Regions from separate parts of the Cupriavidus sp. 01L43 genome, predicted to be linked through region 1. Evidence: predicted binding sites of a transcription regulator. Region 1 holds the regulator's gene; each other region holds the start of a gene.
The links. The regulator sigma-54, encoded in region 1, starts transcription at its own class of promoters, with help from an activator protein. The targets are predictions, from matches to a motif close to TGGCANGNAANCTGCTTT.
Positions count from the first base shown of each region.

Region 2: the regulator sigma-54 is predicted to act here: its motif matches at 2,124-2,141, upstream of AC1DP9_RS10005 (formate/nitrite transporter family protein).
Region 3: the regulator sigma-54 is predicted to act here: its motif matches at 6,142-6,159, upstream of AC1DP9_RS21465 (GTP cyclohydrolase II).

Region 1 is NZ_JBFTSH010000003.1:9,168-19,078, reverse strand. Features, by position in the region: gene hprK (HPr(Ser) kinase/phosphatase) at 1-34, opposite strand, end outside; gene AC1DP9_RS06945 (PTS sugar transporter subunit IIA) at 91-546, opposite strand; gene hpf (ribosome hibernation-promoting factor, HPF/YfiA family) at 1,025-1,378, opposite strand; gene AC1DP9_RS06935 (RNA polymerase factor sigma-54) at 1,429-2,910, opposite strand; gene lptB (LPS export ABC transporter ATP-binding protein) at 3,044-3,844, opposite strand; gene lptA (lipopolysaccharide transport periplasmic protein LptA) at 3,885-4,529, opposite strand; gene lptC (LPS export ABC transporter periplasmic protein LptC) at 4,593-5,228, opposite strand; gene AC1DP9_RS06915 (KpsF/GutQ family sugar-phosphate isomerase) at 5,241-6,224, opposite strand; gene AC1DP9_RS06910 (monovalent cation:proton antiporter family protein) at 6,398-8,377, shown strand; gene AC1DP9_RS06905 (ribbon-helix-helix domain-containing protein) at 8,402-8,785, opposite strand; gene AC1DP9_RS06900 (DJ-1/PfpI family protein) at 8,861-9,439, opposite strand; gene AC1DP9_RS06895 (adenine phosphoribosyltransferase) at 9,575-9,911, shown strand, end outside.
Region 2 is NZ_JBFTSH010000004.1:251,207-261,117, reverse strand. Features, by position in the region: gene AC1DP9_RS10010 (bifunctional protein-serine/threonine kinase/phosphatase) at 1-1,123, opposite strand, end outside; gene AC1DP9_RS10005 (formate/nitrite transporter family protein) at 1,158-1,970, opposite strand; gene AC1DP9_RS10000 (nitrate- and nitrite sensing domain-containing protein) at 2,256-3,575, opposite strand; gene AC1DP9_RS09995 (YncE family protein) at 3,688-5,160, opposite strand; gene AC1DP9_RS09990 (DUF305 domain-containing protein) at 5,174-5,620, opposite strand; gene AC1DP9_RS09985 (DUF2239 family protein) at 5,786-6,409, shown strand; gene AC1DP9_RS09980 (GFA family protein) at 6,406-6,807, shown strand; gene AC1DP9_RS09975 (RidA family protein) at 6,885-7,361, shown strand; gene AC1DP9_RS09970 (RraA family protein) at 7,369-8,067, opposite strand; gene AC1DP9_RS09965 (Bug family tripartite tricarboxylate transporter substrate binding protein) at 8,076-9,071, opposite strand; gene AC1DP9_RS09960 (pyridoxal phosphate-dependent aminotransferase) at 9,173-9,911, opposite strand, start outside.
Region 3 is NZ_JBFTSH010000015.1:6,632-16,542, reverse strand. Features, by position in the region: gene AC1DP9_RS21490 (ABC transporter ATP-binding protein) at 1-911, opposite strand, end outside; gene AC1DP9_RS21485 (BMP family protein) at 972-1,988, opposite strand; gene AC1DP9_RS21480 (TetR/AcrR family transcriptional regulator) at 2,067-2,738, opposite strand; gene upp (uracil phosphoribosyltransferase) at 2,738-3,430, opposite strand; gene AC1DP9_RS21470 (URC4/urg3 family protein) at 3,533-4,837, opposite strand; gene AC1DP9_RS21465 (GTP cyclohydrolase II) at 4,834-6,072, opposite strand; gene AC1DP9_RS21460 (hypothetical protein) at 6,358-6,648, shown strand; gene AC1DP9_RS21455 (acyltransferase family protein) at 6,674-7,768, opposite strand; gene AC1DP9_RS21450 (amino acid ABC transporter substrate-binding protein) at 8,204-9,115, shown strand; gene AC1DP9_RS21445 (amino acid ABC transporter permease) at 9,291-9,569, shown strand; gene AC1DP9_RS21440 (hypothetical protein) at 9,656-9,911, opposite strand, start outside.

The DNA of each region.
Region 1 (9,911 bases):
AGATCGACTGCGAGGTGACGCCGGTGAGTTCCATGCGCGTATGACTTTCGGGGGCGGACAGGCCGTTTCAGGCGGCCGTTGGGGCGGGAGTCAGGGGTGCCACTGCGTCAGCAGATCATGCACCGCTTCCGACGTGGGCAGTGTGGCGAGGCCCTCGCGCATCTCGCGGTCCGAGAGCAGTTGGGCGATTTCCGACAGGATTTCCAGATGTTGTTGCGTGGCCTGTTCCGGCACGAGCAGGAAGATCAACAGCGACACCGGCTTGCCGTCCGGCGATTCGAACGGAATGGGCTCGGCCAGGCGCATGAAGCCGGCCAGCGGCTGCTTGAGACCCTTGATGCGGCCATGCGGAATGGCCACGCCGGCACCCAGACCCGTGGAACCCAGCGATTCGCGCGCGAACAGGTTATCGGTCACGGTAGCACGCGCCACGCCATGGTTGTTCTCGAACAGGAGCCCGGCTTGCTCGAACACCCGCTTCTTGCTGGTGACGGTGACGTCGAGATGGATGTTGCCGGGTGGCAGCAATTTGGCCAAACGATTCATGGGCGATGCGCGAGAAGTCAGGTTAGCGGGCCGGGGCGCGAAGGCCGTCCCGCCGGATTCGGGGCGAAACTTTGGTACCGAGATCTTGTCTGGGACGCCCGCATTGGAGCGTCCGGCCATTATAGAGCAGGGCTCCACCGCGATTTTGCGATGCAGCGCCGGGGTCGCGGCGGTGCCACGACGTGCCGGCCGGCTTGCCCACCCGGGGTGTCCCGGGGCCGTCCTGTCGTTATTTGTATGGCGGAGCATACACCGAGGCGGGCGGCTTGCGAACACTTGTTCCCATTTTGACCGCTCCCGGGTGCCCCGGGTCGCCCTCCGGCGTGGCAATAAGGTAACGAAACATTCCAGGTGCCCGCACCGTCACTGCCATGGCGCGCGCCCATCAAAAAAGCCGCGCTGATTGCGCGGCTTGAGCTCTTCTTTTCAGTCCTCTGCAGGGTCGGCAACCGCTCTGTTTTCGGTTGCCTGCAGGTGTCTACTGCTGCGTCAGTTGCTGGGCGGCCATCTGGTACTTCACCGCCTCGCGATCGTGGCCCTGTACGCGGTCCTTGTAGCGGATGACCTGGCGGTCGAGCTTGTCGACCAGACAGTCGATCGCCGCATACAGATCTTCATGATGCGCTTCGACGAAGATGTCCTTCCCCTTCAGATGCAGATTGATTTCCGCGTACTGGCGCCGGTCCTTCTCCTTGTGGTTGTCCACCGATAGCAGCACGCTCACGCCGATGACCTGATCGAAATGCCTGACAATTCGCTCCAGTTTCGTTTCCACATACTCACGCAGCGGGGGCGTGATGTCGAGGTGGTGTCCACTGATCTTGAAGTTCATAGCGCTTCTCCTTCTGAAAGAGCCGCACCAGGCAGGCGGTTGCGGCTCGGCTACAAAGTCTTGCGGAGATTGACTGCGGGGATCTTGAGCGCTTCGCGGTATTTCGCCACCGTGCGGCGTGCGACCACGAAGCCTTGCTCACCCAGCAGTTCGGCGATCCGGCTGTCGGAAAGAGGATTCCTGGGGTCTTCGGCTCCTATCAGTTGCTTGATCAGCGCGCGGATTGCCGTGGAGGAGGCCGCGCCGCCAGTCTCCGTAGAGACGTGGCTCCCAAAGAAGTACTTCAACTCGAAAGTACCCATGGGCGTGGCCATGTACTTATTCGTGGTGACCCGGGAAATGGTCGACTCATGTAAACCGAGTGTATCGGCTATTTCCCGCAAAACCAAGGGGCGCATCGCGATTTCGCCATGCGTGAAAAAGTTCTTTTGACGTTCCACAATTGCCTGCGAAACACGCAGGATCGTATCGAATCGTTGCTGGATGTTCTTGATAAGCCACCGCGCCTCCTGAAGCTTCTGCTGCAGGCCTGCCGTCCCCGTTTCGCCCTTCGCGCCGCGCAGGATCTGCGCATACATGTCGTTGATGCGCAGCCGTGGCATGACATCCGGATTGAGCGCCGCGATCCACCCGCTGCCGCTCTTGCGCACGAACACGTCGGGCACCACGAAGTCGGCCTCGGGACGGTTGAACGCGTGCCCCGGATACGGCGCCAGCGAGCGAATCAGTTCGTGTGCCGCCTTCAGTGCTATTTCGTCCACCTGGAGCGCTTTCTTTAGCCGCGTGTAGTCCCGCACGGCCAGCAGTTCCAGATGATGATTGACGATGGTCAGCGCCAGCTCACGATGCGAGTGCTTCAGGCGACGCAATTGCAGGCTGAGGCACTCCGCGGCATTGCGCGCGCCCACGCCGGGCGGGTCGAAGCTCTGCAGCAGGGTCAGGATCGCGTGGACTTCGTCGATCTCGAATTCGAGTTCCTCGGGCAGTTCGGTGCAGATTTCCTCGAGCGAGGCGCTCAGGTAGCCGTCATCGTCGAGCGATTCGATCAGGAAGATGGCCAGGCCCTTGTCGCGCACCGAGATCTTCAGCGGGGCCAACTGCCCCATCAGGTGCTCGCGCAGCGTGGGTTCGGCATCGCGCAACTGCATCGGCGACTTTTCGTCCTCGTCGCCCTGGGGGCGGCGGGCGAAGTCGTCGAGGCTCCAGTCGCTGCCGTAGTCCTCGCTGCCGTTGTCGTTGTAGTTATCGTCCTCACCGCCGGACGCGCCGTCGGTGCGCGCATCGCCGTTGGGCTGCGGCTCGGAAGAGGCCGGCGCGGGGGCGCTCTGGAGGTTGACCGAGCCATCGGCGGCTACCCGCAGCGGGCTTTCGATCCAGTCGTTTTCGCGTTCGAGCAGGGGATTTTCGGTCAGCGCCTGTTCCACTTCCTGCTGGAGTTCAAGCGTCGAGAGCTGCAACAATCGAATCGACTGTTGCAGCTGCGGGGTCAATGCCAGATGTTGCGAGAGACGAAGCTGAAGCGACGGTTTCATGCGACCTATTCTATGCGCATCCTTCCGACTATGGAACGGAAATTGCTATCGCCTATCGCTCTGACTTCCTGATCGACCCCGGCTGTCGCCGTGGAGGCCGGGAGAAGCGCGGCCGCACGCGGCGGCCGATGGGTCACATGCGGAAGTTTTCGCCCAGGTACACGCGTCGCACGGACTCGTTGGCGATGATTTCCTCAGGCTGGCCGGCGGCCAGCACCGTGCCTTCGCTGATGATGTAGGCGTGGTCGCAGATGCCGAGCGTCTCGCGCACGTTGTGGTCGGTGATCAGCACGCCGATGTTGCGCGCCTTCAGGAAGCTCACGATGCGCTGGATTTCGCCCACGGCGATGGGGTCCACGCCGGCGAACGGCTCGTCCAGCAGGATGAAGCGCGGCGCGGAGGCCAGCGCCCGGGCAATTTCCACGCGGCGGCGCTCGCCGCCGGAGAGCGACAGCGCCGGGTTGTTGCGCAGATGGGCGATCTGCAGGTCATCCAGCAGCGAATCCAGGCGGCGTTCGATCTCGGCCTTCGGCAGCGGCTTGCCCTTCTCCAATTGCAACTCGAGCACGGCGCGGATGTTTTCCTCGACGTTGAGCTTGCGGAAGACCGAGGCCTCCTGCGGCAGGTAGGACAGGCCCATGCGGGCGCGCTCGTGGATCGGCAGGCCGCTGATGTGCTGGTCGTCCAGCACGATGTCGCCCTCATCCAGTGCCACCAGGCCCACGATCATGTAGAACGACGTGGTCTTGCCGGCGCCGTTCGGACCGAGCAGGCCGACCACCTCGCCGCTCTTCACGTCCAGCGAGACGTCCTTGACCACGGTGCGCGAACCGTAGCGCTTCTTCAGGTGGCGCACGACCAGCGTGCTGCTGTCGGTACGGGCGGCCGACGGGGCTGCGGAGGCGTTCGGGGCGAGCGTGGCGGAGTCGTTCATCAGGTCAATGCATGCGTGACGCGGCGGGCGCGTCCGGGGTTCAGGGCTTGCCGGGCGCGGGCGCCGGCTTCAGTTCCAGCGGCGGTGGCGGCGCGGCGGCGCCGCTGGCCGGGTCCGCGCGCGGCGAGAGCACGGCGCGCACGCGGCCGGACGGGTTGCCGGTGGAGGTGTTGTTGTCGCCGCCGGCAGCCGTGTAGTACTCGTTGCGGCTGTCGTAGGTGATCACGGCGCCGCGGATCTCGTCGACGGTCTTCGCGCCGGCGATGCGCGCCGCACGGGCGTGGCCGATCAGCTTCGACATTTCCTGCTTGCCGTCGTACTCGATGCGGTCGCCCCAGCCGTCGATGTATTCGTCCACGCCGTCGCGCTTCTGGCGGATATACGCCTGGCGGCCCGGATTGGCCGTGGCCACCGCGTACTGGTAGCCCTCGGGGTCGGTGCGGATCTGCGCGGCGTCCGACTTCAGCACCATCGTGCCCTTGGTCAGCACGACGTTGCCGGTCAACGTGTAGATCTGCTTCACGTCGTCATAGCTGGCGTTGTTGGCCTCCAGCACCAGCGGCTTGTCCTTGTCGGCACGCTCCGCCAGGGCCGGCTGGGCCAGGGTCGCGCCGAGCGCGGCGATTGCCACCGCCAGGGCGGGCACGATGCGGCGACAGGACAACGTCGTCAGGGATGGGGTCATGTTGGTCAGCTGAGAGAATGACGGGCGATCCGTTGCCGGCGCCTGGCGTGCTTGTTGTTGTGCTTACTGCGTGGTCCGGGCCTGCCCCGACGGCGGATTCATGACGATGGTGCCGCGTACGTTGCCGAGCAATTGTACTTCGCGCGTGACATTGTTGAAGACCAGTCCGTTGGCCGTCATCACCGACGGGCCGCGCGTGAGTTGTACCGCTTTATCGGTCTTGACGATGTCGTCATTGACCAGCAACTGGAAATATTGCGATGCAGCGGTCATGCGCGGGTCCTTCGACGGATCCACGCCGGGTTGCCGTACCAGGAAGGCATTGCCGTACAGGTCGATGACCGAGCCCTCCGAGTTCATCACGCCCCGGTCCGCGTTGACCGTGACCGGGGGGCGGTCCGGCTGGTAGGCGCGCATGGCCGGCGTGGTCACCTCGTAGGTCTGGTCGTCCTCGAAATGGATCATCTTCACGCCGGTGAAGCGCATCTTGGTGGCGCCGGTCGTGTCCAGTTCCGTGGCCGAGAAGCGGTCCATGTAGTAGTCCGCCTCATGGCGCTTGGCGCGGTTCTGGGCGGCCTCGTCCTCATGGGGCGAGTTGATCTGCACCAGCCAGAACGTGCTGCCGGCGACCATCGCCATCAGCAGCAGCGGCAGCAGCCGCATGACCAGACCGGAGATCCTGCCGAAGAAGTCGCGCATCGCCGGCCCCGCTCAGATGACCTTGGCGCGGGTCAGGTCATGGATGTGGAGCGCGCCCACGAGCTTGCCGTCGCCATCGACCACCAGCAGCTGGTTGATGCGGTTCGCTTCCATGATCTGCACGGCTTCCACGGCCAGCTGGTCCTGGTTCACCACGTGGGGGTTACGGTGCATGACCTCGCCGATGGGCACGGTGCGCCAGTCGCGCGGGGTTTCCAGCAGGCGGCGCAGGTCGCCGTCGGTGAACACGCCGATGGCGTGGCCGTCCGGGTCCACCACGGCCGTCATGGCCAGGCCCTTGCGGGTGATTTCCATCAGTGCCTGGGCCAGCGGGGTGTTTTCACGCACCTCGGGCACGCCGTTGCCGGTGCGCATGACGTCGCGCACGTGGGTCAGCAGCTTGCGGCCCAGCGCGCCGCCCGGGTGCGAACGGGCGAAGTCTTCCTCGCCAAAGCCGCGCGCGTCCAGCACGGCCACGGCCAGGGCGTCGCCCAGCGCCAGCGCCGCCGTGGTGCTGGCCGTCGGGGCCAGGTTCAGCGGGCAGGCCTCCTGGGCCACGGCGCCGTCCAGATGGGCATCGGACAGCTTGGCGAGGTTCGATTCCGGGTTCCCGGTGACCGAGATCAGCCCGGCGCCGATGCGCTTGACGATCGGGACGATCGACAGCAGCTCGGCCGTCTCGCCGGAATTGGAGAACGCAATCAGCACGTCGTCGCGGGTGATCATGCCCAGGTCGCCGTGGCTGGCCTCGGCCGGGTGCACGAAGAACGACGGCGTACCCGTGGAAGCCAGCGTGGCCGCCACTTTGCGGCCGATATGGCCGGACTTGCCGATGCCGGACACGACCACGCGTCCGGTGCAGCCCAGGATCATCTGGACCGCCTTGGTAAACGCGGGCGTCAGTCGGTCAGCCAGCGCGGAAACGGCGTCGGCTTCGATCTGGAGGGTATGGCGGGCGAGCTTAAGTGCTCGTTCCGCATCGAAATTGGCTATCATGGCGACGAAGTATACCAACGAATGCGATGGCGACCGGCCCGGCTTTTCTGCCATGGGGTCCGGGCGACCGCCGCTTGCCGTGTTTCCCCGGCGAGGCACCGATGCCGGGACGGCGCGCGTGCCCGGCCGGCTCGTTCCAGGTCAAGCCCCAAGTCTTCCCCGAAGCCCGCCGAATGCATTCTCCGCTGGAACTGACCCTCGTGCTGCTGGCCGCCGCCGTTCTTGGCGTGGTGGCCTTCCGCATGCTGCAACTGCCACCCATGCTGGGCTACCTGGCGGTGGGCATCCTGATCGGTCCCCACGCGCTCGCGCTGGCCAACGATTCCGCCCAGACCAAGTACCTGGCCGAATTCGGCGTGGTCTTCCTGATGTTCTCGATCGGGCTCGAGTTCAACCTGGGCAAGCTCCGCTCGATGAAACGGCTCGTATTCGGGCTGGGCGGCTCCCAGGTGGTGCTGACGATGCTGCTCGTGGTAGCGGCCGGATGGGCGCTCTCGGCCTGGATCGGGCTGACCTGGCAGGCCTCGGTGGCGCTGGGCGGGGCGCTGGCCATGTCCTCGACGGCCATCGTCTCCAAGATGCTTTCCGAGCGCATGGAGCTGGAGGCGGAGCACGGCCGCAACATCATCAGCGTGCTGCTGTTCCAGGATCTGGCCGTGGTGCCGCTGCTGATCGTCATCCCGGCGCTCTCGCGCGACCCCGGCGAGCTGGCGGCGGCGCTGGGGGTGGCCACGGTCAAGATCGTGGTGGCCCTCGGCCTGATCTTCTTCCTCGGCCAGCGGGTGATGAGCCGCTGGTTCCACGTGGTGGCGGCGCGGCGCTCGCAGGAACTGTTCATGCTGAACCTGCTGCTGGTCACGCTCGGCATGGCCGCGCTGACCGAGCGGCTGGGTTTGTCGATGGCGCTCGGCGCGTTCATGGCCGGCATGCTGATCTCGGAAACGCCCTACCGGCATCAGGTGGAGGAGGACATCAAGCCGTTCCGCGACGTGCTGCTGGGGCTGTTCTTCGTCACCATCGGCATGCTGTTGAACATCAATGTGGTGATCGACCACATCTGGCTGGTGCTGGGCCTGCTGTTCGTGCCGATCCTGTTCAAGCTGGTGCTGATCACGGTGCTGGCGCGGCTGTTCGGCTCCCGGCAGGGCGTGGCCATCCGTACCGGGCTGGGGCTGGCGCAGGCGGGGGAGTTCGGCTTCGTGCTGCTGAACCAGATCGATGGTATCGGGTTGGTCGATCCGGTGCTGATCCAGGTCATCCTGGCCTCGATGCTGCTGTCGATGCTGGCGGCGCCGTTCCTGATCCAGTACAGCGACACCATCGTGCTGCGCTTTGCCGCCAACGAATGGCTGATGCAGTCGCTGAACATGACCCGCATCGCCGCCCAGAGCCTGCAGACCGAGAAGCACGCGATCATCTGCGGATTTGGCCGCAGCGGGCAGAACCTGGCGCATATGCTCGAGCGCGAGGGCATCAACTACGTGGCGCTCGACCTCGACCCGGACCGCGTGCGCGAGGCCGCCGGGGCCGGTGACACCGTGGTCTATGGCGATGCCGGCCGCCGCGAGGCGCTGATCGCCGCCGGTATCCATCGCGCCGCCGCGCTGATTGTGACCTATGCCAACACGCCGTCGGCGCTGCGGGTGCTGCACCACGTGCAGGAGCTGGCGCCGGCGCTGCCCGTGATCGTGCGGACCGTGGACGATTCCGAGCTGGACACGCTCCAGAAGGCCGGCGCCACCGAGGTGGTGCCCGAGATCATCGAGGGCAGCCTGATGCTGGCCTCGCACGCGCTGGTGCTGCTGGGTGTGCCGATGCGCCGCGTGGTGCGCGGCGTGCAGCAGGCCCGTGACGCGCGCTACAGCCTGCTGCGCGGCTACTTCCACGGTCGGGACGACGAAGAGGACATGATCGAGCGCGACACCGTGCGGCTCCATTCGGTCTCGCTCGGCGCCGAGCACACGGCCGTGGGCCGCCGGCTGGGCGCGCTGGGGCTGGAGCGGATCGGGGTGGAGGTGACGGCGGTGCGCCGGCGCGGCATCCGCGCCTTCGATCCGCAGCCGGAGACCGTGCTGGAACCGGGCGATATCGTGGTGCTGCGCGGCACGCCGGAGGCACTGGAGTCCGCCGAGGAACGGCTGCTGCGGGATTGAGCGCCTCTATATATAGAGAGCGGCTCAGGAATTGAGGGAGGAGCCTTCGCCGCCCCAGGACGGCGGCAGGCCGTCCAGCACCGCGTGGGCGTCAAGTGATCGGATCGGCACGTGACTATCGGCTGGAATCCGCCCTTCGCCCTGCAGCATCAGGTAACGCAAACAGCACACACGCAGGAATGACGCGAAATTGGCCGACAGCGACACTTCGCCGCGATGCTCGGCCAGTTCGTCATGGAGCCGGGTCAGCAACTGGTTGACCGTCATCGCGTCGCGCTGCGCCAGTTCCTCCAGCACTTCCCAGAACAGGTTTTCCAGGCGGATGCTCGTGGCCACGCCGTGCAGCCGCAGCGAGCGGGACTGGGTCTGGTAGGAATCCGGATTGGCCCGGACGAAGATCTCGCACATCGGCATGCCTCCTGCGACAGCGGCGCCGGGGCGGGCGCCGCGTTCGGAAGGCTCTACTGTACGTCGACTGGATGACTACTGGGTGATCCGGGTCCCGAGCACGGTCAGGAACTGGGCCAGCCATGCCGGGTGGGCCGGCCACGCGGGCGCGGTGACGAGGTTGCCGTCGGTATGGGCCTGATCGACCGGAATATCGGCGTACTTGCCGCCCGCCAGCCGGACTTCCGGCGCACAGGCCGGGTAGGCGGAGCAGGTGCGGCCTTCGAGCACGCCGGCCGCGGCCAGCAACTGGGCGCCGTGGCAGACCGCCGCGATCGGCTTGTTCGCCGTGGCGAAGTGGCGCACGATCTCCAGCACGCGGTCGTTCAGGCGGAGGTATTCGGGGGCGCGGCCGCCCGGAATGACGATTGCGTCATACGCAGCCGGATCGACATCGGCAAACGTCGCGTTCAGCGTGAAATTGTGGCCGCGCTTCTCGGTGTAGGTCTGGTCGCCCTCGAAGTCGTGGATGGCCGTGGCGCAGTGGTCGCCGGCCTTCTTGTCCGGGCAGACGGCGTGGACCACGTGGCCCACCATCTGGAGTGCCTGGAAGGGCACCATCGTTTCGTAGTCTTCGGCGAAGTCGCCAACCAGCATCAGAATTTTCTTGGCCATTGCAGTCTCCTGTATGGTTACGGGTGTCCGGAGCCGGTCCAGACCGGCCGGGCCATTGTGCGGCGGCCCTGCGCGGGGCGGGTGGTAGCCCGTTACCGCAGGCGGCACGCGATTTCCATTTCGACGCAAATCCCCATGGCAGATTCCCTCATCCAGTCCCCCGACCTCGGCGACGTCACCGGTTACCTGCGTGACCGCATCCGCACCGTGCCGGACTGGCCCCAGCCCGGCGTGATGTTCCGCGACATCACCCCGCTGCTGCAGAACCCCAAGACCCTGCGCGTGCTGATCGACGTATTCGTGCACCGCTACATGGACCAGGAGCTGGACCTCGTGGCCGGCATCGACGCGCGCGGCTTCATCCTCGGCTCGATCATCGCGTACGAGCTGAACCTCGGCTTCGTGCCGATCCGCAAGAAGGGCAAGCTGCCGTTCCAGACCGTGGCCGAGGAGTACGAGCTCGAGTACGGCA
Region 2 (9,911 bases), on a different contig from region 1:
TGCCGCGCACGGCGTCCAGGTCGGGCTGGGGATGATCGATCATCCATTGCGCCAGCGTCTGGCCTTCGAGGTACTCCATCGCCACGAACAGGTGCTTGCGGGGCCGGTCCGCCGCGTGGGGGCGCAGCACGTGCTGGTTGTCGATGCGTCGGGCGACCCATTCCTCGAGCAGGAAGCCCTCCAGATGGGCCGCATCGTCGCGTTGATCGACGGCAAGCGTTTTCAGCGCGACGTGTTGTCCGCTGTGGTCGTCCGTCGCCAGATAGACGTGGCTGCGCGCGCTGCCATGCAGCGCCCGGACGATGGTGTAGCCCTCGAACTGCATGCGGGGCGTGAGCGGCGGCGGCAGGGTCAGGTGCCCGGTCTGCGCCATCGCGTTGCGGGCGCCGGGCTCGGGCAGGGCGTCGACACGGGCCAGCAGCAGCGTGACGTTGTCCTCGCTGCCGCGCGTCAGGGCCAGCGCCGTCAGCGTCTGCGCGGCGCGGTCCAGGTCGTCGTCGCTGGCGGTCAGGGCCTGGTGGACATCGGCGGCTTCCAGGTATTCGTAGGCGCCGTCGGTGGCCAGCAGGTAGATCTCGCCGGGCTCCACGCCCCACGTCCGATAGTCGATTTCGACAGACGGGCTCGCACCCAGCGCTCGGCCCAGATAGGCCTCAGAGGCCGACACGCAGACCCGATGATCGACGGTGAGCTGCTCCAGCGTGTGCCGATGCAGCCGATAGACGCGCGCGTCGCCCACGTGCAGCAGGTGGGCCTCCCGCGCCTTGAAGATCAGCGCGCTGAATGTGCAGACGTAGCCGCGGTCGCGGTCGAAGCGGGCTTCGCTGTGACGGCTCTGCGCGTGGAGCCAGGAGTTGACGGCGGCCAGCACGCACTGCGCCGCCCGCCGCACGGTCCAGGCTTCGGAGGTGCAGTAGTAGTCCTCGAGGAAGGTGCGGACGGCGGCGGCGCTGGCGATCTGGCTGACCGCGCTGCTGCTGATGCCGTCCGCCAGCGCCAGCGCGACCCCCTTGGTCACGCGGTGGTGGCCGGCGGGGTGGGTCACGCCATGGAAGTCCTGGTTGACCGCCTTCCGGCCAGCGTCCGAGTGTTGGCCAACGCTGACCTGGAGCCCGCCGGACATGGCGCGGTCGCCTCGATACCGGGTAGTGATCCGATCAGCCCAGCGCGCGCTTGCTGGCCGACTTGTAGTGCGTGCTGTAGAGCGTGATGCCCACGAAGGTCAGGCCACCCACCAGGTTGCCCAGCACGGTCGGGATTTCATTCCAGATCAGGTAGTCCATGAGGGTGAAGTTGCCGCCCAGCATCAGGCCCGACGGGAACAGGAACATGTTCACGATGGAGTGCTCGAAGCCCATGTAGAAGAACACGAGCACGGGCATCCACATGCCGATGACCTTGCCGGACACCGAGGTCGACATCATGGCCGCCACCACGCCGGTGGAGACCATCCAGTTGCACATCACGGCGCGGATGAACAGCGTCAGCATGCCGGCGGCGCCATGCGCGGCGTAGCCCACGGTGCGGCCTTCGCCGATGTGGCCGATCTTCTGGCCGATGGCGTTCGGGGCTTCGGAGAAGCCGAAGGTGAAGATGATGGCCATGAAGAACGCCACGGTGACGGCGCCGGCGAGGTTGCCACAGAACACCAGGCCCCAGTTGCGCAGCACGCCGCTCCAGGTGGCGCCCGGGCGGCGGTCCAGCACGGCCAGCGGCGCGAGCGTGAAGACGCCGGTCAGCAGGTCGAAGCCCATCAGGTACAGCATGCAGAAGCCAACCGGGAACAGCAGCGCGCCAACCAGCGCGTTGCCGGTGTTGACGGTGATGGACACCGCGAAGGCTGCCGCCAGCGCCAGGATGGCGCCGGCCATATAGGACCGGATCAGCGTGTCACGCGTGGACATCAGCAGCTTGGACTCTCCGGCATCGACCATCTTGGTGACGAACTCGGTGGGGGCGAGATAGGCCATGGGGTATTCCTCTCCGTTTCCTTCGTTTGGCTCAGAAAAGACAAACGGCGTCCGTCCGCCCGGCCTATGGCCGGCACGTGACAGGACGCCGTCATCCTTGATGCTTTACAAGGTGATGCACTGCCGGGCCGTCATCAGCCCGATGTCAGTGCTGACGCACGTTCCATGCCCGCCGCCGGGTGGGGCCGGGTGGGGCCGGGTTGGGCCGGGTTGGGGCAAGTGACGATCTAGGGGGCGTTGGTAGTGCATGGGCCGCCCGCTTTTGGTGCGCGCGGCCGGGCGGGTTCAATCCTGGTGCTCATCGTCGTCCTGTGGGGGCAGGGCGAGGCCGGTGAGCGAGAGGGTCGCTTCGGCAATGTCCGCCAGCCGGCGGTTGTTGTCCATCGACGCCTTCTGCAAGGCCCGGAACGCGGCGTCCTCGCTGAGCCCCATGCGGGTCATCAGCGCGTTCTTGGCGCGCTCGATCACCTTGCGCTCCTTGAGCGCGCGCCGGGCGGCATCGAGTTCCACTTCGGTCTGGGCCAGCCGCGCCGACTGCTGGCGCAGCAGGCGCTCCAGCGACGTGACGGTGGTGGCGTGCACCTCGGCGGGTCCGTTTCCGGCATCGGGCATGCCCGGCAGCACAGGGGCGGCGGCGGGTTGCTCGGCCACATCGAAAAAGCGCTCGACGGCATGGGTATGGGGCGGTGGGTTGTCCAGTAGCTGGCGCAGCAGCCCGGCCGAATCCTGGAGATCGGCCTGGGAACGCTTGATTTGCGCCTCGCAGGCCTTGCGCAGGTCCTGCACCACCTGCATCTCCAGCGTCCACATGCCCGTGATGACCTCGCTGCAGACTTCGAACCACTTCTCGCTGTCGTCGTGCACCAGCGCCGTGCCCGGCGGCGTGGTCAGCAGCGTGCGGCGCATGCCGTCCTGCGCGGCGACCGCGGCGCTGGCCTGCCGTTGCCGCCATGCGGCGAGCAGCGACGGGTCGGCGAAGCGCTCGAACATCTGGAAGCTGCGCTGCTGGGCTTCCACCAACTGCTGCACGCGCTGCGGCGCAGTGCCCGCACAGGTGCCGGAGGCGAACATCTGCGCCCCGACGGCCCGCTCCTGCCCGGCGGCTTCCTTGCCCTGCACGAGGTAGACGAAGGCCACCAGCGGCCGGGCGATGCCCGGATACATGGCCACATCGGCCAGATGGAAGATCAGCTCCAGCAGCGCGGCAATCAGGCGGCTGAACGCCGCCACGGCGTCGTGCGCGGTGGTCTGGCATTGATCGATGGACTGGCGCAGCGCCGGCAGCGTGGCCAGATCGAGCTGGACCCAGGCCATCAACGACACCATCGACGCCGTGCCCGTATGGCCCGCTTCCAGCTGGCTGGCGAAGCGCTCGCCCAGCCGGGAGGCGATGTGGACCGCCTCGCCCATCGCCGTCTGGCGCTCCTGCGCCAGCCGTTGCCCACCGGAGGCCAGGAAGATGCTGCTGGCCCCCCGTTCACGCTGCAAGGCGTGGATCAGCTGGCCGATCAGGTCGGCCAACTCCACGCGGCTTGCCATCAGGCGGACGGCCTCGATTTCGAGCTGCTTGGCCCGAAGGACGAGGGTTGAGGCGGAAAGGGGCATTGTGCTGGGAATGTGGGGCGCGGCCGGGATGGGTACTACGCATTTGCCAGGTACTACGCAAATGTCGTGCCATTTGTATCATCCGCCGTACCTTCCCGGCCCCCCGGACCGGCTACAGCGCCTGCACCTGCACAGGCGCGCCGGGTTTGCCGTTCTCGGACGGGGCGATCACGAGATAGCGGCGCGCGCCGGCCCCCGCATCGTCCCGCACCACCTGCCGGATCGGACCAATCGCATTGACGATGGCCGAGCCCGCCGGATTCGCCATGAAGGCGGCGAGCGGCTCCAGCGGGCCGCTGCCATCCGCGCGGGTGGCGAGCGCCAGCACATAGGGGCGCTTGGGCTGCAACCCGGTGGCCGATGCCTGCAGGACCTGGAGCAGCCCCTGATCGAACAGCGTGACGCTGGTCGGCGCATGGTCGGTGGCCACAGGCTTGCCGTTCGCGACGCCATGCAGCTTCAGCTGCGTGGTCTGCCCGGCCACCCCCAGCGGCTGGAGCCCCTGCGTGCCGTCGCCCTCAGGCACGGCGTTCGGCACATAGGCGATGGCCTGCGGCGCCTGTCCGACGGGCACGTTGGCGACTACCTGATTGGTGGCGGTGTCGATGGCGGCCAGCTGGTCGGCGTTCTCCAGCCCCACGTAGATGCGCGTGCCATCGCCCGAGGGCCAGATGCCGTGCGGCAGGCTGCCCACCGGAATCGTGGCGACCTGGGAGAAGTCATCGGTCCGGAACACCTTGACCTGATTCAGCCCGCCCACCGTGATGTAGGCGAAGTCGCCCGCCGCCGTGTGGGCGAAGTTCACGTGGTTGGTGATCGGGCCAGTCTCCAGCGTCTTGATCAGACGGAAGGGCGGGCGGGCCTCGAACACCTGGGCCTTGCCGACGTCCTTGAGCGTGAACCAGACCTGCTTGCCGTCAGGCGTGGCGGCGATGTTCGGGCAGAACGGGCTCTCCTGCTTCACGCGCCCCACGATCTGATGGTCGGCCACGCTGACCACGGCCGTTTCCGGATTGAACGACGAGCAGATGTAGCCGTACTTGCCATCGGGCGAGAAGATCTGCATGCCCGGGCCGTCGGCCACGGTGATGCGGGTCTTTTCCTGGAACGTGGCGGCGTCGATCACCGAGATGTAGTTCTCCCCGCGCACGGTGACCCAGACCTCCTTGCCGTCCGGCGTGTAGAACGCCTCGTGCGGCGACCGTCCCACGTAGGTGACGTGCTTGACGGCGTTGGTAGCCGTGTCGATGAACGACACCGAGTTTGACCCAATCGACACGATGGCAAGCGTGCGGTGATCCGGCGAGAAGCCCATCCCGTGGACCAGCACCTGACCGCGATACAGCGGGCTGAAGTTGCCCGGCGCAGGGTCGCCCAGGCGGATGACGCCCAGCAGCCGGTTGTCCGCCGGGTCCGTCACGGAAACCGTGTTGGAGAACTGCTCGGCGGCATAGAGGCGGTCGCGGTGGCTGATGGGGACGTCCGGGGCCGTCGACGGTCCCGGCGCCTGCCCGGCCAGAACCGCGCTGGCCGCGCCGAGCAGCAGCATGAGGGAGAGGGTGTTCCTGAGGGAATGTCTTGTCATGGTCGTGGGCGCATCAGTGCGCGTGAGCGGAATGGCTGGGGGTGGTGGGTTGGCTGGCCGATTGGGCCGGATCCGGGCGGGTGGGCGCCGGCGCGGATGGGGGCAGGGGCTGTCCGAGCGCGAGCCGCATCGCGGCAATCTCCTGCAACTGGTCGACGATGATTTCCTGCGCGATGCGTCGGAGCTGCTCGTTCTTGCCGTGGCGCAGCTCGGCCATGGCCATGTCGATGGCGCCCTGATGGTGGGGAATCATCATCGCGACGAAGTCCTCGTCGACGTTGCCGCCGGGCTTGACCGCCATGTCGTCCATCATTTTTGTCATGGCGGCATCGCTTTCCCACAGGAACGCGGCGCTGTCAGGGCCGGCGAGCGGGGCGGCGACGGCGGGCAGCGCAAGGGCGGCCAATAACGGCAGGAGGAACTTTAGCGGTGGTGATGGGGATCGGTGATGACTGGGCACGGGGCTCCTCGCGAAGGGTGGCGGCCTGGTTGCGGCCGCATGCCCCGTAAACGCAGGACACCCTGCTGTTATTCCCTCGCCACCTCAGGGTAAATTTATACCCGGGTAATATTGACTTTAATTTTATCCGGGTATAAATTGTGGACGTCATCACGGGGAGCCACCATGAGCCCAATCGATCATCTTCCGTCCCATACCGCCTTCGAAGGCCATCGCCGCCTCGCCTCCGGCCCGTTCGGCGTGGTTGCGCTCGCGGTCAGGCGGGCGATGGACGGGCAACCCAGCGGCCCGGTGCTGGTGTTCGACAACGCCACCGGGCGCACCATCGACATCGACACACGCGGCAGCGATGCGGACATCGTCGCCCGTTTTAGCCCGGAAGGTGGGCGTGCCGATGCCGCCGATCAGGAAGACACCCCGGACGCGCCGCGCGGCAGGGGCCGCCCCAAACTAGGCGTCGTGGCGCGCGAGGTCACGCTATTGCCGCGCCACTGGGACTGGCTCGCCCAGCAGCCGGGCGGCGCCTCCGTGGCGCTGCGCAAGCTCGTGGAAGAGGCACGCCGCGCCAATGCCCATGGCGATAACCGCCGCGTAGCGCGGGAGCGCGCGTATCACTTCATGTCCGCCATCGCCGGGGATCTTCCGGGCTTCGAGGAAGCGTCCCGCGCGCTGTTCGCGGATGACCGGCAACGCATGGACGAACTGATCGCCGGCTGGCCGGAGGACGTGCGCGGGCATGTGGTGTGGCTGGGGTTTGGGGGTGGTGCGGAAGCCAGGAGGCAGCCATGAAACCATTGCTCGCTGGCGGATGCTTGTGCGGTGCGGTCCGTTACTCGGTAAATGACGAATTCGCCTACGCGTTGAACTGCCACTGTTCAAATTGTCGGCGCTCGACAGGCTCCGCGTTCAAGCCCTTCGCAGGGATCGAGCGCGAAAAATTGCAGATCACGCAAGGCGAGGACGAGGTATTGATTTTCGGTGACGCAAAGGCGTCTCACGATGTCCGTTGCAAGCGATGCGGAAGCCTGATGTTCTCGGTGGTTCGTGATGGCGCCTTCGTCCACGTCACCTTGGGCACGCTCGCCGACACGCCCAGCATTCGTCCCAGTGCGCATATCTTCGTGGGCTCCAAGGCGCCGTGGTATTCGATTACTGACCAACTGCCACAGTACGATGAATTCGATTAGACGGCCGGCGTCATCTCAGACAAACGCAGCGCAATCGATTACGCTTTACCCTTTCGACAGCGTTGGTGAAGGTGCTCATGACAAGAGACGACAAGCTGCGGCAGATCGCGGCGGAATTCGGATTTGATCCGGACGAGGAAATCAAGATCGGTGGAAAGTACACGCCTGTTTTGGTGGATGGGAACGTAGCCTACGTTGCTGGCCAAATCCCGCGAGTTGGGGAAACGGTGCGCTTCGTTGGCGTAGTGGGCGACTCCATTTCGCTCGACGAAGCGCGTCGTGCAGCAGGGACTTCGACGCTGCGTGCCCTGTCTCTAATCAAGAAAAGCTGCGGAACGCTCGACGCCATACAGGCGGTGCCGCGCATCACCGTATTTGTGCGAAGCGCGCCAGACTTCACGATGCAAAGCGAAGTCGCCGACGGCGCCTCTGACGTCTTGTATGCGGTGCTTGGCGACGTCGGCATACACACTCGCTCGTCTGTTGGTGTATTGCAATTGCCAAAAGGCGCGTCGATAGAAGTGGATTTTATTTTTACGGTGCGGCCTGTGTAGTGGGGCTCTATAGCACCTGCCCCGGCGCAAGCACCCCCGAGGCCGATAGCGCAGAGGCAAGCCAGGCGGGGCTTGTCTCCGCGCCGGATTGGATATTGGCAATCCGTTTGCGTTCTGCTTCCAGCTTATCCGCCGCAAGTTCAAGTATGGTGGCGACTTTCTCGCGTTCGATCACGACCACGCCGTCGGCATCTCCGACAATCAGATCGCCCGGGCGTACGGTCACGCCGCCGCATTGGACCGGGTGATTGATCAGGCCGGGGACAAGCTTGGTCGGGCCATTGGCATTCGTCCCGACGGCGTACATCGGGAAACCCAGTTCGCCAATCTCGTCGCGATCACGCGCGGCCGCGTCCAGAACGACCCCTGCCACGCCCTTGGCCCGGCACTGGTTCGCCATGATCGCGCCCATCAGGGCGCACGTCTGATCCGCCTTGCCATCGACAACGATGACATCGCCGGGCCTTGCCATCGCAATTGCGGCATGAATCATGAGGTTGTCTCCGGGGCGAACCTCGACAGTCAGCGCCGTCCCGCACAAGCGGGATCGAGGATCCAGCGGCGCCACGCGGCCGTGCATGCCGCCGCGGCGGCCATTGACATCCGCCAGCAGCGAGGAGGCGAATTGCGAAGCACGTGCTACGAGGTCCGGTGATACACGCGCGATATCGGTCACGATGGCGCGGAAGTCCTGGCTGTCTTTCATCGGGATTCTCAGTTTGCGGTAACGTTGGCGGCCTTGATCACGCCCGCCCACTTCTGTCTGTCGGCCTTCAGGAATTCTCGGAACTTCTCCGACGAGTTACCCACGACCTCCATGCCATCCTGTTGCAGTCGCTGCGCGATATCGGGCTGCCGCAGTACCTGCTGCACCTCTTTTTGCAGCCGTGCGACCACCGGAGCCGGCGTCCCCTTCGGCGCACACAGGCCGGTCCAGGCCACGGGCTCGAAGTCCTTCACGCCCGCTTCGGCAAACGTCGGCACATCGGGCAACCCGTCCAGCCGATGGGAGGCGGCGACGCCGAGTACCCGCAACTTGCCCGACTTCGCGTACTGCAAGGAGCTGATCGGCTGGTCAAATATGAGGGATACCTGGCCACCGAGCAGGTCGGCCATGGCCTGGCCGGTGCCCTTGTAAGGCACATGCACGATATCAATCCCGGTACGCAGCTTGAGCATCTCGCCCGCGAGGTGGCCCGCCGTGCCATTGCCAGAAGAGGCGTAGTTGAGCTTGCCGGGGTTCGCCTTGGCATAGGCGATCAGCTCCTTGACGTTGTGGATATTCAGCGACGCGTTGACCAGGGCCACGTATGGCGTGTTGGCAATCAGCGACACCGGCACGATGTCCGTCTGGGCGTCATAGCTCATCTTTTGCAGGCTTGGCTGGATCGACAACATGCCTGTGGTGCAGATCATGAGCGTATGGCCATCGGCGGGGGCCTTGAGCATGGTGTCGGCGGCGATGTTGCCACCCGCTCCCGGCCGGTTGTCGATCAGCACTTGCTTCCCCAACGCATCGGCAAGTTTCGGCGCGATCAAGCGGGCGACGATATCGTTCGAGCCCCCCGGCGAGAAGCCGATAAGAATGCGGATCGGCCGGGTTGGCCAGGCTTCCTCCGCCGTCGCAACGCTTGTGGCGGCAAGCGAGACACAGACGGCAAGGAGCTTCAGAAAAGCTGGGCGAATCAGGGGGCTGGGCAGGCTGCGCATGATGTTTCGTTTCGTCGTTGTAGAGGAAGTGTTGCGCTGGCGGAACTGTCGGCGGATCTCTGCGGATCTCTGCATGTTTGTAAGGTGTCTTCGTGGCGGCGCTACGCAAGCAGGGTTTCGGCCGCGTGCGCAATGCGCCGGGTGCCTTCTGCCAGCACTTCCATGCTGGTGGCGAACGAGAGCCGGAAATGGGTATCGACCCCATAGGCAGAGCCAGGCAGGAAGGCGATGTTGGCCGCGTCAAGCGACCAGGCTGCCCATTGGTCACTGTTCCGGATGGCGAGGCCTTCGCTGGTCCGGCGTCCGAAAAGGCCGGCACATGACGCGAAGAGATAGAAGGCACCGGCTGGCGGTTTGCACGCGATGCCCTCGATACGGTTCAGCGCTTCCACCACGAAGTCGCGGCGTTGCCGATAGACGTCGCGGTTCGCCGCGATAAAGGCTTGCGGCCCTTCCAGCGCGGCGAGCGCAGCGGCCTGCGCCACGGCATTGGCGCACGAAGTGCTTTGCGATTGCAGCTTGGTCATGGCCTTGATCAACGCTGCCGGCCCGCCGGCATAGCCAATTCGCCAGCCGGTCATGGCATAGGCTTTCGATACGCCATTGATCGTCAGCGTCCGGTCGGCCAGTTGCGGGCACACCTGCGCGATGGTGAAAAACCCCGTGCCGTCGTACATCAGGTGCTCGTAGATGTCGTCGGTCATGATCCACACATGGGGGTGGCGGCTCAGGACTTCGCCGAGCGCGACCAGTTCGTCACGGCTATAGGCGGCGCCGCTCGGATTGTTCGGCGCGTTCAGCATGAGCCAGCGGGTACGCGGCGTGATGGCGCCCTCCAGC
Region 3 (9,911 bases), on a different contig from region 1:
AACTCGGCCAGCGTCACCTGCCCGTTGCCGGACACGCCGGCGATGCCGACGATCTCGCCCGCATGGAGCGCCAGCGTGACATCGTGCAGTGCCACGCGGCCCTCGGCCGCCGCCACACTGGCGCGGCGCAGGGTGGCGACCAGTTCCCCAGGCGTCTCGACGGCCACGCGCCGCGGCATCTCCACACGCCGTCCCACCATCAGTTCGGCCAGCTCCTGCTTGCTGGTCTCGCCGACCGCGCGCATCGCCACCAGCTTGCCGCCGCGCAGCACCGCCACGCGATGTGATACACGCAGCACTTCATCGAGCTTATGGCTGATGAAAATGACCGACAGCCCTTCGGCGATCAATTGCGCCAGCGTGGTGAACAGGCTGTCCACCTCCTGGGGCGTCAGCACGGCTGTGGGTTCATCGAGAATCAGCACCCGGGCGCCGCGATACAGCGCCTTGACGATTTCCACGCGCTGGCGCTCGCCTACGGACAGCGCGCCGACCCGCGCGTTGGGCTGGACGGCAAGGCCGAAGCGCTGGGCGATGGCCTGCACGCGCCCGAGCGCGGCGGCGCGCTGCTGGCGCCAGCGCCAGAGCGGCTCAGTGCCGATCAGGATGTTGTCGAGCACGGTGAGGTTGTCGGCCAGCGTGAAGTGCTGGTGCACCATGCCCACGCCAGCCGCCAGCGCCGCGCGCGGGTTGCCCGGCGGCAGCGTCGTGCCATCGACTTCGACGCTGCCGGCATCGGCAACGTAGTGGCCGAACAGGATATTGACCAGCGTGCTCTTGCCGGCGCCGTTCTCGCCGAGCAGGGCGAGCACCTCGCCACGCTGGAGATCGAGCGAAATGTCGTCGTTGGCGGTCAGCGGGCCGAAACGCTTGGTGATATGGGAAAGACGGAGGACGGGAGGCGATGCCATTTCAATGTTCGTGGGTGATCTCCCCTCTCCCGCACGCGGGAGAGGGGAGTAAAACCAACCTTACGGCGTGGACTTCGGCTCCGTTTCCACCACCTTGACCGTGAACTTGCCATCGAGGATGGCGCGCTCCTTGGCCTTGACCTTGGTCATCACGTCAGCCGGCACCTTGCCCTCGAAGGTGCCCAGCGGCGCCAGCTCGGCGCCCTTGACCTTCATCAAGGAATACTGGCCGTAGTCCTCGTTCTTGAACTGGCCGGCCTTGACCTTGGCCAGCGCGGCGCCAATCGTCGGCTCCATGTTCCACAGCGCCGAGGCCACCACCGTGGCCGGGTATTGCGGCTGGGTGTTGATCACGTTGCCGATGGCCAGCTTGCCGCGCTCCTTGGCCGCGTCGGAAACGCCGAAGCGCTCGGCGTAGAGCACGTCCGCGCCCTTGTCGATCATGGCGAAGGCCGCTTCCTTGGCCTTGGGCGGATCAAACCAGGAGCCGATGAAGCTCACCGTGAACTTCACCTTCGGGTTCACCTCGCGCGCGCCTTCCATGAAGGCGTGCATCAGCCGGTTCACCTCGGGAATCGCATAGCCGCCGACCATGCCGATGTGGTTGGTCTTGGTCATGCCGCCCGCGATCATGCCGGTCAGATAGGACGGTTCCTGGATGTAGTTGTCGAACACCGAGAAATTCGGCGCCTGCGGCTTGCCCGAGGAGCCCATCAGGAAGCCGACCTTCGGGTAGTCCTTGGCGACCTTGCGCGCGGCGGCCTCCACGGCGAACGATTCGCCCACGATCAGCCCCGAGCCCTGCTCCGCGTACTGGCGCAGCACGCGCTCGTAGTCGGCATTCGACACGCTTTCCGAGAACACATAGTCGATCTCGCCGCGCGCCTTGGCCTCGTTCAGCGCCTTGTGGATACGCGAGACCCACTGCTGCTCCACCGGCACCGTGTACACCGCGGCCACCTTCACCTTTGTCTGGGCATGGGCCAGCGGCGTGGCGCCGAGGGCCACGATACCCGCCAGCGCGGCCCCCGCCGCCGCCACTTTCAGCCAGGTGCGGCGATAGCTTTCAATAGGCATGACTTCACTCCCCTTTCGCGTCGTTGCGCGTGATCGAGTACTGCGTTGGAATTCTTTTTTTCTGGTCCAGCATCGGCCTCAGGCCATGCCATGCGCGCGGGCGGACGCTGGCTCGAGCCCGCAGCCGCGCAACAGCAAGGCCACCAGATGCTCGGTGGCCTGCTGGAAGTCCTGGGCGTCCAGCCGCTTCACGCCCAGCACGGCACAGATCTGGGTTTCGAAGTCGGCATAGGTCTGCGTGGCGGCCCAGATCGTGAAGAACAGATGCTGCGGGTCCACCGCCGCCATCTGCCCGCCGGCGATCCAGGCGCGGATCACCCCCGACTTGCGCGCCACCAACTCACGAAGTGCCTCACGCAGCACCCCACCGATCTCGGGCGCGCCATGGAGCAGCTCGTTGGCAAACACGCGCGAGGCGTCCGGGTGGCTGGCGGAGAGCCGCATCTTGGCGCGGATGTAATGCTCCAGCGCCACCTCGGGCGGATAGTCGACGCTGATGATGTCGGTCTCGGACAGCCACAGTTGCAGCGTATGGGCCAGCACCGCGCGGTACAGCGCCTGCTTGGTGCGGAAGTAGTAGTGCAGGTTCGACTTCGGCACGCCGGCGCGCAGGGCGATGTCGGCCATCGTCGCCCCGGCGAAACCCGCGCGGGCGAACACGTATTCCGCCGCGCGCAGGATCAGCGCCTCGTTTTCCTGTCGAATGCGGCCCGCCGCTTCGCGGGCGGCGGGCGCGACCAGCGCGTCCATTACTTCGTGCCGTAGAGCCGGTCGCCGGCGTCACCGAGGCCCGGCACGATGTAGCCGTGCTCGTTGAGCTGCTCGTCGATGGCCGCCGTGACGATCGCCACGTCCGGGTGCGCCGCGCGCAGCGCCTGGAGCCCCGGGCGGGAGGCAATCAGGCAGACATACTTCATGGTCGTCACGCCGGCCTCCTTGAGCCGGTTCAGTGCCGCGATGGCGGAGTTGCCCGTGGCCAGCATCGGGTCCACCACGATCACCATGCGCTCGTGGATGTCTTCCGGCATCTTGAAGTAGTACTCGATGGGCTCCAGCGTCTCGGGGTCGCGGTAGAGCCCGATATGGCCGACGCGCGCGGCGGGCAGGAGGTCGAGCATGCCGTCCAGGAAGCCGTTGCCGGCGCGCAGGATCGACACCAGACAGAGCTTCTTGCCCGACAGCACCGGCGACACCATCGGCGCGATCGGCGTCTTGATGGCGATGGTCTCCATCGCCAGGTCGCGCGTGGCCTCGTAGGTCAGCAGCTGGCTGATCTCGCGCACCAGGCGGCGGAAGTTATCGGTAGTCGTTTCCTCGCTGCGCGCGAGCGTGACCTTGTGCTGCACCAGCGGGTGATTGACCACCATCACCATGGCTGACGGCGACGTCTCTGTATCGGCAATGGCTTGCGCGGCCGTAGGCACGGCGGACAGGTCATTCATGGTGCGCTCCTTGGGTCGACTCGCTGGTTTCATCAGGCACGACGGGCCACTGGCCCGCCGCGCCCGGCTGCCTGCAAAAACGTGGGTGGTAAAAGGCTCTCGTCAGAACACCGTGCCGTCGCTCTGGATCGCGAACGGGGGCGTGCCGCCCGGCCTGCGCTGCGCGGCAATGCGCCGGCCCGCGGCCCAGGTGCCGCCCTCCAGCACCCGCGCCAGCGGAAAATCCTCCTGGGTGACGCCCAGCGCCTGCCGCACCCCTTCGGCCACGAGGTCGAGCCCGGTCACGGTCAGCGCACGCCATTCCACGATCACCGGCTCATCCACCGTGTGCGTGCCCGCCGCGAAATCGGGGTTGCGCGGCACCATCAGCTCGAAATCGAACAGCAGGCCGCCGTTGCGGTACTCGGGCAGGCCGGTCAGGGCGTCCAGCCCGGTGACGGTGAGGCCGGCGTCCTCAAGCGGCTCCAGCAGCGAATAGGTCAGCCACTGGGTGAGCTTGTGAAACGGCACCAGCCCGTCGGGCGCGGCTTCATGGTGCCAGCAGTCGCCCAGCGAGATGCCATCGAGCTGCACGCGGCCCGGCCAGACCGGCCCGAGCGCCACCAGCAGCGTGCGCAGCACGAAGCTGGCCTCGATGCGGCCATCGACGGCATGTTTGGCGAAGTAGTCGTACAGATTGCCGAGCCGGGCCGGCGTGCCGAAGACGGCCGGGGTGGCTTGCACCACCTCCCCCAGCCGGCGCAGCAGGCCGGCGCGGCCTTCCAGCCCCACCAGCGGGTTGTGCGCGGCCACCTGGAAAGCGGTGGCGATGGTCGAGGCGTCCATGCGCGCCAGCCGCTCGCCATCGGCACGCAAGGGGTCGCCATGCTCGGCGGAGAAGCCGCCGCGCGCGAAGAGATCGAAGCTGGCCACGCCGAGCCCCTCGGAGCGGGTCAGCATCAGGTCGCTGGCCGGATCGCGGTAGCGCCAGTCAGGGCCGGCACCGGCATCGAGCAGCACGCTCGGGATGACCAGGTCGATGCCGATGCGCGCGCGTTCCTCGCAATGATCGGCGCCGGACATGCCCGCCCGCTCGCACAGGATCTGCCAGCGGTCGAGCTTTTCCTCGCCCGGACCGCCGCTCTCGAAATGGCGCCAGCGGCTGTGATACGGCACCTTGAGGTCGCGGTAGCGGCGCCGGATGGTGGCCGCCACGTAGTCCGCCACGGCGTGCACCCGGTCTGGATGCCAAGTAAAGAGCGCAGACTCGCCCGCCGCCACGTATTCCGTCACGATGGCGCACCGGCTGCGCACAGCCTCCGCGCTCAACAGCGCCGAGGCGGGATGGTCCGGCGGCACCGGGGTGTGCCAGCCGCTGCCATCGCCATCGATCCGTGCGTCCTGCCCTCCTTCGGGATGCTGGTTCATTCGTTCAACCCCCTGCCCTTTGCCAGGGCGAGTTCGTCGGCGTCCGGCGGCGTGTACCGCGTGAAGTACCCCGCCGCCACCTTTGCATCGATTTCCACGCGCGCGTCGGCCGGGATCAGCGCCTCGGGAATGGCCACCTGCTCCACCACCTCGATGCCCTGCGCGGTCAGCGCGCCATGTTTCATATTGCTCATGGACGCCCAGCGGTCGATCCGCCGGATGCCCAGCCAGTGGAAGACGTCGGGCATCAGTTCCTGGAACCGCATGTCCTGCACGCCCGCCACGCATTCGGTCCGCGCGAAGTAGGTTTCGGCGCGGTCGCCGCCCACCTGGCGCTTGCGCGCGTTGTAGACCAGGAACTTGGTCACCTCGCCCAACGCGCGGCCCTCCTTTCGGTTATAGACCACCAGGCCTACGCCGCCCTGCTGCGCCATCTCGATACAGACCTCGATGCCGTGCGCCAGATAGGGCCGGCACGTGCAGATGTCGGAGCCGAACACATCCGAGCCATTGCATTCGTCGTGCACGCGGCAGGCCACGCGGGTCTCCGGCTGGCCCAGCTTGGCCACATCGCCGAAGAAATAGAGCGTCATGCCACCGATGGGGGGGAGGAAGACCTTGAGGTCAGGCCGCGTGACGAGTTCCGGGAACATGCCGCCGGTCTGCTCGAACAGGCTGCGCCGCAGGATGCTTTCCTTGATATTGAAGCGCCGCGCCAGGCCCGGCAGGTACCAGACCGGGTCCACGGCGGCCTTGGTCACGCGCACATCGCCATTGGGATAGAGGATCTCGCCATCGGGCACCAGCCGGCCAGCGGCGATGGCCGCCGTCAGCTCCGGCATATTGATATGGGCGCGCGTGACGGCGATGGTCGGGCGGATGTCCACGCCGGCGGCGATGCGGTCTGCGAAGACGGTGGAAACGAGGTGGCCCCAGGGGTCCAGCGAGACGATCTTGTCCGGATCGCCCCACTGGGCATGGGGCCCGATGGACTCGGCCGGCGCCGTGTCGGTCAAATCCGGCCGATGCGCGCGCTGCAGGCTGCCCGAGGCCACCGCCAGCGCGCGATAGATCGCATAGGCCCCGGCGTGGGTGCCGATCACGTTGCGGCGCGTGAGGTCCGTGAGGCTGGCGATGACCGGTCCCCGCTCGGCCGCCGTGGGGGCGCCCCAGTGGATCGGCTCGGCCGGCTTGTCGCGGCGCGCGTGCGAGGTCAGGACGATGTGATCGGACATGACAGCCTCTTCCCCGGATGCCCCGGTATCTGGAATCCTGACCAAATGGTCAGGTTTGTATCTCCATACTAGGCAACGTTCGTGCCATCGCCCAAGTGGGGTTGTTACGGTAGGTGTTGCGCCGAACGCACCGTGGCAGTGCGTTGCCCGCGCCAAGGCGAGGCGGTGGGCACCATCAGGGCGATGGGGTCAATTTAGGATTTCGGCTATGTCGAGGTCGACAGGCATTTTCCATACTGGCTGCATCGCGCCCCAGACGGGGCCAGCCACAGCATGGAGAACATCATGAAATTACTATCCGCCTTAGCGGCAGTCGCCGCATCCCTCAGCGTGTTGGCGCCTGTGGCGGCGCATGCGGCATCGGCTAGCCCGCTGCCTGCGTCCTGCGTGACGGTGCCGGCGCAGGCCGGCGAGGCCCAGCGCGCACCCGGGCCGCGCGTGCGGTGTGTGCTGCCGTCCGGCAAGGTGTCGGGCATGGTGCCCGTGGGAGGGATGTCGCACGGGGCGCCCGCGGACTGGCGCCGGGTCATCGAGGACCCGGCCGCCCGCAAGGCGCTGGTGCCGACATACAGCTGAGAGCGCTAAGGCGCTAAGGCCCGCATCAGGCCTCGGAAGTGACCGACTTTTCACGCGCCGGCCAGATCGCCTCGCGCAACACATGGAGGACATCGACCGATTCCACATAGCGATGGAACACCGCCCCGGCCAGATTGCTGGCGACCCAGGCGGCCCCCATGCCCAGTGCGTTGAGCACGGGCTGCCCCGGCGCCAGGTGCGAGACCGCCGCATTGACTACCAGGCAAACCGGAAAGTGGACCAGGAAGACCGAATAGGAAATCTTGCCGAAATAGGCCGAGAGATCCGCCAGACGGCCGCCGGGCCAGCGCTCCAGCCAGTCCCCGCGCCGGGAGATGGCCAGCAGCAGCGCCGTGGCCAGCGCCACCGCGATGCGCAGCCGGAAGTCCACCACCAGCGCCGCCACGCCCAGCGAGGCCAGCAGGATCAGCGCCATCGGCGAGCGCCCCGGGTTCGACACCCAGTACGCCAGCGTGCCCATGCCATAGGCACCAAAGAAATAGATCGCCCAGATATCCCAGCTGGCGTCGCGGTTGAACCAGAACAGCGACGCCACGGCCAGCGCACCCACCAGCGCCATGCCCCACGGCAGGCGCCGACGCGGCGCCGCGCGCGCCACCCACAGCACCATCACGAGCAAGGCGAACAGTTGCAGGTCGATGGCGATATACCAGACGCCGGCGGACAGCGCGTCCACATCGAGAATGTTGTGCAGCAGCAGCAGATGCGCGACGAACTGCGCCAAGTGCGGGGCGGCCGGAATGGAGTCATGCGTCATCCAGGTGCGCGCCAGCGCAGCCCCGGCAATCGCCACGAGAATGGCAACGGCAAACGGCACCACCAGCTTCTGATAACGGCGCCAGATGGTCCCCAGCGGATTCGCGGCCGTCAGAATCCCGCCCGGCGCCAGGCTGCGCGCGGCCAGGAAACCACTGACAACAAGAAAGACCTGCACGGCAATGCGCGCATAGTCGGCCAGCCAGCCAATCAGCCCCGGGGCAAGGGCGTGCGCGGCATCGGACATCGGCCCGTAGAAGGCCAGATGGTGCAACACGATCAGCTGTGAGCTGACCGCCTTCAGCGCGTCAATGCACGCCAAACGAGAAGGACGGGTGCCCATTTGTTATGAGAACGATACAAAGGTGCGGGATTGTACCTTGTTGGTGCAGGGACGGATGGGGGTCAAACGTTACGGGTGTAACAAGGTTAGCGCGTGGACCGCGCCGCACGAATATCCATTTGGCTCGGAAGGCCCGGCGGCTTCGATGTGGGCTTATCAATCACAGCAAAACTATCTGGTCGCGTGCGCCGCGGCATGGACCGCCAGCACCCTCGCCCTCTGGTCCCTGCTGGCCAGGCGCACCCGCATGCGGACCCGCGTCCTGTGTGCGCTCCCGTTTGCGGTGGTCTGGGCGTTGATGGCCTGCGACAGCTCCCGGCTGACGTAGCGCGGCCCATTCCCCAAAACCGGGCATTTGCTTATGACGAGAATATCCTTCCTGCGCCGCAGGCCCGGGGTATACCCTTGCCGCTTTCGTCAGCACCCTCGGATCCCATGTCGCCGTTTGCCTCGTTTTCGTCCCTGCAACGCCTGATTGCCGCTGCTGCCCTGCTCGCCGGGGTAGTGGCGCCTGCTGTCGCCCATGCCGATAGCCCGGTTCTCAACAAGATTCGCGAGACGGGCACGATTACGCTCGGCTATCGGGAATCGGCGTTGCCGTTCTCGTTTGCCGACGACAAGGGCCAGCCGGCCGGGTATGCGGTGGATCTCTGCCTGCGTGCCGCCGAGGCCGCCCGCGTCAAGGCCGGGTTGAAGGAGATCAAGGTGCGCTGGCTACCGCTGACGCCGCAGAACCGCATTCCGGCCGTCGTCAATGGGCTGGTCGACCTCGATTGCGCGCCCAATACCAATACGCTGGAGCGCCAGAAGCAGGTGGCGTTCAGCGTTTCGCACTATGTATCCACGGTGCGGATGCTGGTACGGGCCGATTCGGGTATCAAGTCGCTCGAGGATCTGCGTGGCAAGACCGTGGTGACCAGCGCCGGCTCCACCGGCGACCGCCACGTGCGACGCCTGAAGGCCGACTATGGCTATCGGGACGTCTACGCCAAGGATCATGGCGAGTCGTTCCTGCTGCTGGAGACGGGCCGCGCCCAGGCCTTCGTCATGGACGATGTGCTGCTGGCCGGGCTGCGCGCCAAGTCGAAGGATCCGTCGCAGTTCGTGATTGTCGGCCCGGCGCTGTCGGTGGAGCAGAACGCGCTGATGATGTCCAAGGCGGACCCGGAGTGGAAGCGGCTGGTCGATCAGGCGCTGGCGGGCACCTTCGCCACGCCGGACGTGGTCGCGCTGCAAAAGCGCTGGTTCCAGCAGCCGATTGGCACGCGTGGCACCAACCTCGCGCTGGCGCCCTCCGCCGAGGTCACACAGGCCTGGAAGCACCCCTCTGACGCCGTGACCGAATAAGCACTTTTCGGCATCCATCTCGGGGCGGCACCGCGCTGCCGCCCCCGGAAAACCCCTGAGTTGACGGCTTCACCGGCCTTGGACACACTGGCCCGAGCGGGCTGACATGCTGTTTACTGGCCGGTAAGCCCGCACAACGCGAACCGCCGGAAGGCGGCACCACTCAGGAGATCCCATGAACAAGATCATCGCCACCGCAGTTGCGCTGGGCCTTGCTACCGCCTCCGTGGCGGCCATCGCACAGGACAAGAAGCAGTTCGACCCGTACTCGCAAGGCGCGAAGTCCGGCGAGAAATTCGACACCTACAGCCAGGGTGCGAAGTCCGGCGACAAGTTCGACCCGTACAGCCAGGGCGCGAACAAGAGCACCCGTGCGGATCTGGTGGATCAGTCGGGCCAGCCGAAGAAGGACAAGACCAAGAAGACCACCAAGAAGCCCACGCAGGGCAACTGATTGGCCGCTGGCCGGTCACGGATCTTCCCGTGCGGAAACAGACCCCCCAAGACATTGGGGGGTTTTTTATTGGCCGGATGCGGGTGTCAGCGCTCCGCCGGGGCCTCGGGGTCCAGCATTTCCAGCCCGGTCACGTCCACGCGCTGGACCTTGTTGTTCTGGCGGACTTCGGTGCGCAGCACGAAGGCCTCCATCGGGCAGTACCAGTCGGTGACGTGCAGCACGCTCGGCTCCAGCTGCAGGATCTCGTCGCCCACCATCAACGGGCCCAGCGAGGTGCGCTTCTCATAAGTGATGGGCATGCACTCCTTGCGTCCCATCACGGTATTGATCATCTGGCGT